Regions from separate parts of the Peribacillus sp. NPDC056705 genome, predicted to be linked through region 2. Evidence: riboswitches for the same ligand, from Rfam matches in the RefSeq annotation. Region 2 holds a riboswitch; each other region holds the start of a gene.
The links. A riboswitch is a leader RNA that binds a small molecule or an ion and turns the genes downstream of it on or off. The one in region 2 is predicted to bind cobalamin.
Positions count from the first base shown of each region.

Region 1 (3,275 bases), on a different contig from region 2:
GCTGTATTTGTATCGAATGATGAATCAGCCTGGCTGCAAGCTTCGTTATTCGCTCATCCTTCATCTGCCTGTCCCTTATTTTTCGAGGTCACGAAGAGTTTCAAGAGCTTCTTCGACGTGGCCTTTGACTTTTACTTTACGCCATTCTTTGACTATCTTACCAGCCTTATCTATCAGGAAAGTTGAACGTTCAATGCCCATATACTCCTTGCCAAAGTTCTTTTTCAATTGCCAAACATCAAATGATTCAGCCGCTTCATGATTTTCGTCAGCCAGCAGCAGAAAAGGCAATCCATGCTTTTCGATGAACTTTTCATGACGTGCCGCTGGATCTGGGCTGATACCAATGATGACCGCGTCCAATTCCTCGAATTGCTCATTATGGTCCCGGAAATCACAGGCCTCCGTCGTGCAACCTGGCGTCATGTCTTTTGGATAAAAATATAAAACAATGTTTTTCCCCTTAAAATCCGATAGGGAAACCATTTCACCATTGTTTGCAGGGAGTTTGAAATCAGGTGCTTTTGCTCCAATTTTAACAGTCATATTGAACCCTCCATTTCCTTCATTATGGTAAGAGTACCCAATAATCGAAAGAAACACAACTTTCATTTATTCCTCCTATCATTCTGTTCCAGATCGATAACTGTCCGAATCACGAACGCTGCCGGTAGTGTATACCCGATGAAAGCCTGAATGGTAGCTATCATCCTGCCCATGCCAATCGGGGCTATATCTCCATACCCTACAGAAAACATCGTCATCGCACTAAAGTAAAAGGAAGTCTTCAACTGTTCATAGAAAGTGCCATCCAGCCGATTGCCCATATCAAGAATCACCGAATGATTCTGAAGCTCGTATAATAAATAAATCAGTGCGAACCCAACCAATATCGTCGCATATAAATTGCCAAGCCACAGCATATCCTCCAGAGAAAACTTCTTTCCTCCCGACTCAACAAGAAATAACGTACGAATGCTCATCACCATGCAAAAAATGATTCCTGCAATCAAGATGTAGAAAGTCATCCCCAACGCCCCATTTCAATACGCCACTCCCTCTATACATACTCCCTGTCCAAACAATATATTCTTTTTTAGGAACAGACCTTATCCTCATCACCCACACACTCAAAAAAACGGATTCTTTTCCCGAATCTCATGTTGACCCTTTTGGTCGGATATGTTAAGATTGTCTAAATTTTTATAATAGTTTTTATTTTAAAAATTTTAGACTTGCAAACAGTTTATAAAGGCAGGTTTTGTAAAATTTCATATGTGGAAATAGGTTCCTAATTATTAATTAGGATTAAAAGGGAAGTCCGGTGTAATTCCGGCACGGTCCCGCCACTGTAATGGGAGTGTTAGCGCCATCCAATATGCCACTGATCAACGGATCGGGAAGGCCCGCCGCTAATGATAATCCCTAAGTCAGGAGACCTGCCTATTTCAACAACACTGTTTTAACCTACGGGAGATAGGGAGGTGTTAGGGACCTTATAATTGTAAGGGGCATTCTGAATGCCTCTTATTTTAAGCATTTCTAACTTTCTCTTTTGACGGTTAGGGATGCTTTTTTTATTGTTCAATAATATGAATTGGGAGGATGGGAATTTTGAAAAGCAGTAGTTTGGGTTACCCTCGAATCGGGGAAGATCGTGAATGGAAACGTACATTGGAAGCTTACTGGTCAGGTAAAATCGATGAAGCGGAATTTACGGCACAACTAAAAGCAATCCGTTTAGGCAACTTACAAAAACAGAAGCAACGGGGCATTGATATCATTCCTGTCAACGACTTCACTTTCTATGATCAAATGCTCGACATGTCCGTCATGTTCGGTCTTGTTCCTGAACGTTATTCAGCCTATGAAGGCGGTAGAGTTCCTCTTTCCGTATATTATTCAATGGCTCGCGGAAACAATGATGAAGTTGCTTCCGAAATGACGAAATGGTTCAATACGAACTATCACTATATTGTCCCTGAATTAAAACTGCCACAGCTGACTTTAACAGAAAATAAACCACTTGCAGCATACCGGGAAGCCAAGGAAAATCTAGGGATTGAAACGAAGCCCGTATTGATCGGACCTTATACCTTCATCTCCCTTTCCAAAGGCTTCAATAAACAAGAGATCCCTGGCATCATCCTGAGCTTGCTTCCCCTATACACGCAAATCCTGCGGGAGTTGGAGCAAGAAGGAGTGAAATGGGTACAAATGGATGAACCTGCTCTTGTTTCATCCATTTCCAAAGATGATATGCAAACTGTTACTTACCTCTATGAAAAGCTGAATGAAGCAGCACCGAACCTGAACATCATGCTACAAACATACTTTGATGCCGTGGAACACTACCAAGAAGTCATCGAATTAAAAGTCCAAGGAATCGGTCTTGATTTTGTACATGATAAAGGGAGGAATCTAAGTAATCTTGAAGCATTCGGCTTCCCTAAGGACAAAGTACTTGCTGCAGGTGTGATTGACGGAAAAAACATTTGGCTATCTGATTTATCGAAAAAAATTCAATTGATCGAGACTCTTAAGAAAAAGGTAGCCGAAGACCAAATCTGGCTTCAGCCCTCTTGTTCCCTGCTTCATGTCCCAGTGACCGTTCGTAATGAATCCGCCCTTTCAAAAGAAGTGAAACAGGCCCTTGCTTTCGCTGACGAGAAACTTGAGGAAATCACACTCTTGGTCAAAGGGAATAATCAAGGCTTTGAAGCAATCGCCGAAAAAGTCGATGCCAATAAAATTACGGTTCAAACGTTAGCAAGTTCAAATGCACGGAATCATGGGGCTGTACGATCGAAAGTCGAAAAGGTTAAAACCAGGACTGCCGGCCGTCAAATTCCATTTAAAGAGCGTTACCAAAAACAACAGGAATTTTTCAAATTGCCTTTCCTTCCTTCGACTACGATCGGTAGCTTTCCGCAGACACTTGAAGTTAAACAAGCACGCGGGAAATTCAAAAAAGGAGATTGGACCGCTCAGCAATATGAAACATTCGTTAACGAAGAAATCGGCAAATGGATCGAAATCCAAGAAGAAATCGGTTTGGATGTTCTCGTTCACGGGGAATTCGAACGGACGGATATGGTTGAATACTTCGGCCATAAGTTGGGCGGATTCATCTTTCTGGAAAAGGGTTGGGTCCAATCCTATGGATCCCGCTGCGTAAAACCACCAGTCATCTATGGCGACATCCATTTCATCGAACCGATGACAGTCAAGGAAAGTGTTTACGCACAATCACTGACGAAGAAGACGGTAAAAGG
Region 1 covers NZ_JBHTYI010000049.1:4,530-7,804, forward strand. The annotation lists gene ACFRAK_RS26170 (aminopeptidase) at 1-64, opposite strand, end outside; gene bcp (thioredoxin-dependent thiol peroxidase) at 76-546, opposite strand; gene ACFRAK_RS26180 (ion channel) at 609-1,028, opposite strand; cobalamin riboswitch at 1,269-1,461, shown strand; gene metE (5-methyltetrahydropteroyltriglutamate--homocysteine S-methyltransferase) at 1,606-3,275, shown strand, end outside.
Region 1: another riboswitch for cobalamin. It lies ahead of metE (5-methyltetrahydropteroyltriglutamate--homocysteine S-methyltransferase); the one in region 2 lies ahead of ACFRAK_RS23235 (hypothetical protein).

Region 2 (3,275 bases):
CCGGATACCACTGAATGTTCCCGTTGTGTTTTCTTTGTTGAAACCACTGCCCCCTGATTGAACACTCGATCAAGATCACTGTAGGCAAGCTCATGATAACGAGGAAAAACAGTTATTTTCAGAGGTGAACTATATATCGCTTCCTTTTCGACTAACCCGAAAAAATCCCCAACCCAAAAGCGGATCGATTGAAACGAATGCTCTCCACGCTCCATGTCTTCCAAGGTATATGACATGCAGAAGGTACGCCTGAATCCCGGAAAGATAATGATTTTCCTTTGAAATCCCCTATCTTCCAGACGCTGAGGCAATTCCTCCTCTACCACCATAAATAGTAGGGGCAGCCGGTTTTTACGGGTAAACGTCAATGCTATTTCAACAGATTCGCCGGCCTGGCATTCCCTTTTATTGATCTTTCTCTCAACGATCAAATCATGCAGCGGATAAAACAGCAGAATCAAAGCGTACACAGAAAACGGCAAAAATGAATAAAAAATGAACCAACTGACAAAACCACCTTGAAACATTGCATAGCAAAAGGAAACCGTCAAGAGTAATACAAGTCCGACCACACTCATATTTCCCCTTAAAATGTTGATGAATTTGCGCATTAGGTCATAGCCCGCTTTACAGGCACCTGTGTTGTCGCCACAACTTCATGTATCACCATTCCAGCATCGAAGCCCTCATACTTCGCTTCAGGTTTCAAAATAAGCCGGTGGGAAAATACGAATGGCACCAAATATTGAACATCGTCCGGCAGAACATAGTCCCTGCCCTGGACCCGCGCGTAAGCCTGGGCTGCCTTCATCAAGGCTATCGATCCACGCGGGCTTACACCTAAATAGACCCCTTCATGCGTACGTGTTCGATTCGCCAATTCAACAATATATCGTTTTATTGTGTCATCCACTATCACAGCTTTTACCTCAGCCTGTAATTCTATCAATTCATCCAAGGTGATGACGGCTTCCAGCTCATCAAGCGGTACCGTGTATTGAGCTCTATTAAGAACCTCTATCTCTTCTTCCACACCCGGATAGCCCATTTTCATTTTTAATAGGAATCTATCCAATTGAGCCTCCGGAAGCGGATACGTCCCCTCGTATTCGATCGGATTTTGTGTCGCCATTACGAAGAACGGCTTCTCCAATCTCCTTGTGACACCATCAATCGTCACACTTGCCTCTTCCATGGCTTCAAGTAATGCAGACTGAGTTTTCGGCGAGGTCCGGTTAATTTCATCGGCTAAAATAATATGTCCCATTATCGGACCTGGCCTAAAAATGAATTCTTGTTCCTTAGGATTGAAGATCGAAACACCAGTAACATCAGAAGGAAGTAAATCAGGTGTGAATTGAATTCTCTTAAAGCTTGCACCTATAGATTTTGCCAGTGCCCTTACCATGACTGTCTTCCCTACGCCCGGAACATCCTCCAATAAAACATGTCCACCGGAAAGGAGTGCCACGATACTTAGTTCTGCTATATCCCGTTTTCCGATAATCACCTTTTCGATGTTCCCCAGAACCATTTCCAGTTTTTGATTGACCTGCTTATAAATCATTCTCTACCTCCCGGGATTCACAGTATCACCATGATTTCATACCTTTTTCTATATCAAAATTTTACATTAAGCTCCAATTAAACCTTACATTGTAAGTTTACTAGATATTCGGTAAACCATAAACGAATTTGTCCAAAAATATTAATGCAGTCTATTGAAAAAAGGTATGGTAAACTGTTGCTAAGTGAATATGAATCTTGCAGAAAAAGGTGCTGCATTGTCAGCTTAATAGGGAATTCGGTTTAAAACCGAAGCTGTTTCCGCAACTGTAAGTGCTAATGAAATAAGATGTTTACCACTATTTGAGGTTGTAATCGCTCGCCGATTACCGGCCATTTAACCCAAATGGGAAGGTTCTTAGAGTAAAATGACGCACGAGCCAGGAGACCTGCCTTTTTTCATCGTATTATGCTCTTCGGAAGATAGGAGATTGTACGGCCCTCCCATCTTTTTCTACTACAGATACATAGATGCCCGAAGCCGACCAAAACTCTTGGTCGGCTATTTGTCTTGCTGGGAAAAGCAATACGGAGGTCATTCACCCAATACGTAAAAGGAGGAAGATTTATGGCAAAGAAAGACTTTCGTTTTTTATGCTACCCATACATGCGTGAGTCCGTATCGACCGTCGATTTTGAAATCCGCACAGACTCATTGACGACACAGATCGGCTTGGCCGCCTCGCTTACTGAGGACGTCCCCGATGTATACCGTGACTTAATGGAATTATTGCCCATGGTTTACCATTTAAACGGCTCAGTCCGTGGGAATTTAGCCATTACCGGCGATGATCTCGACCGTTTAAGTGCAATCTACGACCGGTATGTCGCTGAAGTGAGGGATCGAATCGAAACATTCGTCCTTCCACAAGGATCAACCGCAGCATGTACTTTGCATACTTGCCGCAGTGAGGCCAAAAAGTCCGTGCGAGCTTTACACAAGGTAAGTCTAGAAAAGGAAATTCCAGGAATTCTTTTTGATTACGCTCACTTGCTTGCAAATGTATTATTCGTGATGGCAGTCTACGTCAATAAGCAACAGGGGATCGAGGAGATTCCTTTTATAAGTAAATCATACCCAACCAAACCAATGAAAAAGAAAACGGAGGAATAAATAATGAAGAGAACCCTACGATTCAGTTGGATTTCCATGCTGATGCTTACGCTATTCCTCACCGGATGCGGAGTGAACAATGATCAATCCTCAAAGGATAATAAAGATAGTAAAAAGGTCGAAGAAATCAAGGATTATACCGTTACGGATGATACTGGTAAGAAAATAAAATTCGAGAAAATCCCGGAAAAGGTCGTTTCACTTCAGCCAAGCAATACGGAAATCTTATTTGCCCTTGAACAGGGTGATAAAGTCGTTGGCGTGACAGACTTCGATAATTATCCAGAGGAAGCGAAGGATATCGAACATGTTTCAGACTCCGTTAACATTAATGCAGAAAAAATCATTGCCTTGAAACCTGATGCCATCATTGCTTATACCATTGGGGATGAAACGGCACTGAAACCACTTGAAGATGCCGGTATCCCTGTATTCATCATTAAATCTGCGGCAAATTTCGATGATGTATATGGTGATATCGGGCAGATTGCTAAAGTGATGGGTGTCGCCGAAAAAGGGAATGAATTAGTGAAAGATATCAAATCCCAAATTACAAATGTCGAAGAAAAAGTGAAAACCTTAGATGAAAAGGAGC
Region 2 covers NZ_JBHTYI010000031.1:10,014-13,288, forward strand. The annotation lists gene ACFRAK_RS23225 (DUF58 domain-containing protein) at 1-578, opposite strand, end outside; gene ACFRAK_RS23230 (AAA family ATPase) at 611-1,567, opposite strand; cobalamin riboswitch at 1,758-1,977, shown strand; gene ACFRAK_RS23235 (hypothetical protein) at 2,135-2,680, shown strand; gene ACFRAK_RS23240 (ABC transporter substrate-binding protein) at 2,684-3,275, shown strand, end outside.

Region 3 (3,275 bases), on a different contig from region 2:
TGCTTCCATTGCCATTTCAAAGGAAGCTGGCTTCTTTTCAGGTGCTTTTGTAAGTAATCCAACTCCTCCAGAGGATTCGGTGAAGGCTTCTTGATCTAATGCCCACGGTTCCGCTTCTTTTTGCAGACGCTGATGCGGCTTCAATGGTTGCTTTTCCGAATTCAAAGTATATTTCCTCTGATAGCCTCTTGGTGTAATGATTTTGTCATCATATAAAAAGGTGGAGGAATTACCAATAATGACAGTGGTCAACATTCCAATATCGTGGTTCAACATCTCTTTTAAATTGGTTATGACAATATCTTGCCTATCGCGATAGGCACTTTTCACCAACCCGACAGGTGTATCGGGTGAACGGTAGCGAAGGAGAATCTTCTGTGTTTCAACAATTTGCCTCGTCCGCCTGCCGCTGCGCGGATTATACAGGGCAATGACAAAGTCTGCCATTGCAGCTGCTTCAACCCTTTTAGCGATCAGTTCCCAAGGAGTTAGATGATCACTGAGGCTGATTGTACACGAATCGTGCATGACTGGTGCCCCAAGTAAAGATGCACAAGAGTTGATTGCAGAAATGCCAGGAATGACTTCAATACCCACTCCAGTTTCTTCTTTCCAGCCTTTTTCAATCAATACTTCATAAACCAACCCAGCCATCCCGTAAACCCCAGCATCCCCGCTGGAGATTACCGCAACTTTCTTACCCAGCTCCGCTTGTTTCACTGCTTCCTGAGCACGCGATACCTCTTCAGTCATCCCCGTACTAATAATCGTTTGATCTGTAAGCAGTCCCTGAATGAGTTCAACATAAGTTTTATAACCAATGATGTAGTCACTTTCTTGAAGGGCTTCGACAGCACGTTTGGTAATGTGTTCAAAATTCCCTGGTCCAAAGCCCACGACGAATAATTTACCGTTTGTACTCATTAAGACATCTCCTTTTACGCTTTGTTCTTTGAAATACCCGTATGAGCAGGAAAATTTGGATTGGGTGCCATTTCCCCATCATTGAATTGGTAGATCATTTGTGGAACAAACTCCCCATCATCGATATGGCTGACAATTTGGCGGCCGAAATCAGGCGTCTCCACTCGATACCAGTTTCCTTGAGGATAGGCAATCACAACGCAGGCATCCTTACATCTTCCGTTACACCGTGTCCTCGTTGTATGGATTTTCATGTCCAGTCCTTTGGAAGTAATTTCATCGCGAATCGCCTGGGTTACTTCTTCCCCGCCCTTTTTCATACAGCTGCTTCCATTACAAATCAACAGATGTGTATTTGTACCCATTAAGTTCCAAGTAGTCATCTTCTTCCTCCTGCGTTCAGGGAAAAGGCAAAATAAAAAACCTTAACATAAGAGTCAAGGTTTAAAAAAACTATATGGATGAGGAGCCCCAGGCAAGAATGCCCAATCTCCCGAAATCGTCATAGTCCTTCTACCTTTCCCTCCGAAAAGTATCATGCAATTTTAAAAGCAGGTTTCCTGGCTTACGCTTCATTTTACCTTGTCCCTTCCCGGCAACAATGCCAGTGGCTATCGACAATTTCATCAGCGTTTACAGTAGCGGGGGCTGCATCGGACTTTCACCGATTTCCCTATTATCCCTTGCATATTCACACAAGGGCACTTTTAAAATGAAATATTTGGTTTTATTATACATTTCTAACTAACTTTATCTATCATATAACAACTTTATCAAAATTCAATAGTTTATTCCGACTGTTTAGAAAAGTTTAATAGTGTATATCCTGTCAACAAGCCTTTCCTTGCAACAAACTTAGTCAAAAAAAAAAGATAGTATAGCTGGAATTATTTCTTTATGGTACACTATACGAGAATTTTCTAAATAATTACATAAGTTTTATGGTGTTGAATTTTTCGGAATTCAGCTTAAAAGGGAAGCCGGTGAAAATCCGGAGCGGTCCCGCCACTGTAAAGGGGAGTCCTATTACTTTAACAATTCCACTGTCAAATGAGATGGGAAGGATGTAATGGGATGATGAACCAAAGCCAGGAGACCTGCCATGAAGCGTGAAACTGTTTCAACCTACGAGGATGGGTGTGCGGATCAGGCAGAAAGGCCCATGGTTGGTTTATGCTGCAAAATTCCTGTTCATTACGCACTTCTTTCCTTTGAGAGAAGTGCTTTTTATGTTGGGCCGCCTTTCTTCTCAAGATTGTTCAGAAAAATTAAAAGTTTTGAAAGGAGAAAGAATGAAAAGAACCAATTGGAAGACCATTTATTTTGTCATTTTACTGCTTTTCGTCCCAAAACGGGCAATGGCCATGCATATCATGGAGGGCTTTTTACCCATTGAATGGGCTATATTCTGGTGGGCCGTGACGCTTCCATTTTTAATCCTAGGTTACCGGTCCATTAGAACCAAAGTAAGGGAAAACCCAGAAACAAAAATGATGCTTGGCCTATCGGGTGCATTTGTATTCATTTTATCCGCCCTAAAGATTCCTTCTGTTACGGGAAGTTCTTCACACCCTACCGGAGTTGGTTTGGGCTCCATTTTATTCGGTCCATTGGCCATGAGTGTCGTTGGCTCCATCGTTCTATTATTTCAAGCCGTTTTACTGGCTCACGGAGGATTGACGACATTAGGGGCCAATGCATTTTCCATGGCCGTTTGCGGACCGCTCATTGCTTACTTCGTCTTCAAGGGCGCAACTAAATTGGGTTGGTCCTTTTCACTTGCCGTGTTCTTGGCTGCTGCTTTTGGAGATTTGGGAACCTATGTAGTAACTTCCATTCAACTTGCTCTTGCTTTTCCATCCGAGGTAGGAGGATTCATGGCCTCTTTCAGTAAATTTGCAGGGATTTTTGCCCTGACCCAAATTCCCTTGGCAATCAGTGAGGGGCTACTGACAGTCGTCGTGATGAATTTCTTAAAAAAATACAATCTAGGCGAATTGAAGTTGCTGCGAGTTTTATCTAAGGAGGCCCGTTAACATGAAAAAAAGTTTACTGCTGCTTTTCCTGGTGGTCGTTCTTGCTACCATACCGTTAATCACGCAACAAGGAACGGAATTTGGCGGTGCCGATGGAGAAGCTGAAGAAGCCATCACTAAAATCCAGCCGGAATACAAGCCATGGTTCAACAGTATTTGGGAGCCGCCAGGTGCGGAAACCGAAAGTTTATTATTTGCGCTGCAAGCTGCAATCGGAGCCGGTTTCATTGGTTATTTCATAGGTGTAACGAAACAAAGGAATAAGCAAACCAAACAGGAAATTCCCGGAAAATCGAAGCATGTTACTCATTGATA
Region 3 covers NZ_JBHTYI010000021.1:6,865-10,139, reverse strand. The annotation lists gene cobJ (precorrin-3B C(17)-methyltransferase) at 1-924, opposite strand, end outside; gene ACFRAK_RS19970 ((2Fe-2S) ferredoxin domain-containing protein) at 939-1,307, opposite strand; cobalamin riboswitch at 1,458-1,648, opposite strand; cobalamin riboswitch at 1,850-2,043, shown strand; gene ACFRAK_RS19965 (energy-coupling factor ABC transporter permease) at 2,217-2,960, shown strand; gene ACFRAK_RS19960 (energy-coupling factor ABC transporter substrate-binding protein) at 2,962-3,273, shown strand; gene cbiQ (cobalt ECF transporter T component CbiQ) at 3,260-3,275, shown strand, end outside.
Region 3: another riboswitch for cobalamin. It lies ahead of ACFRAK_RS19965 (energy-coupling factor ABC transporter permease); the one in region 2 lies ahead of ACFRAK_RS23235 (hypothetical protein).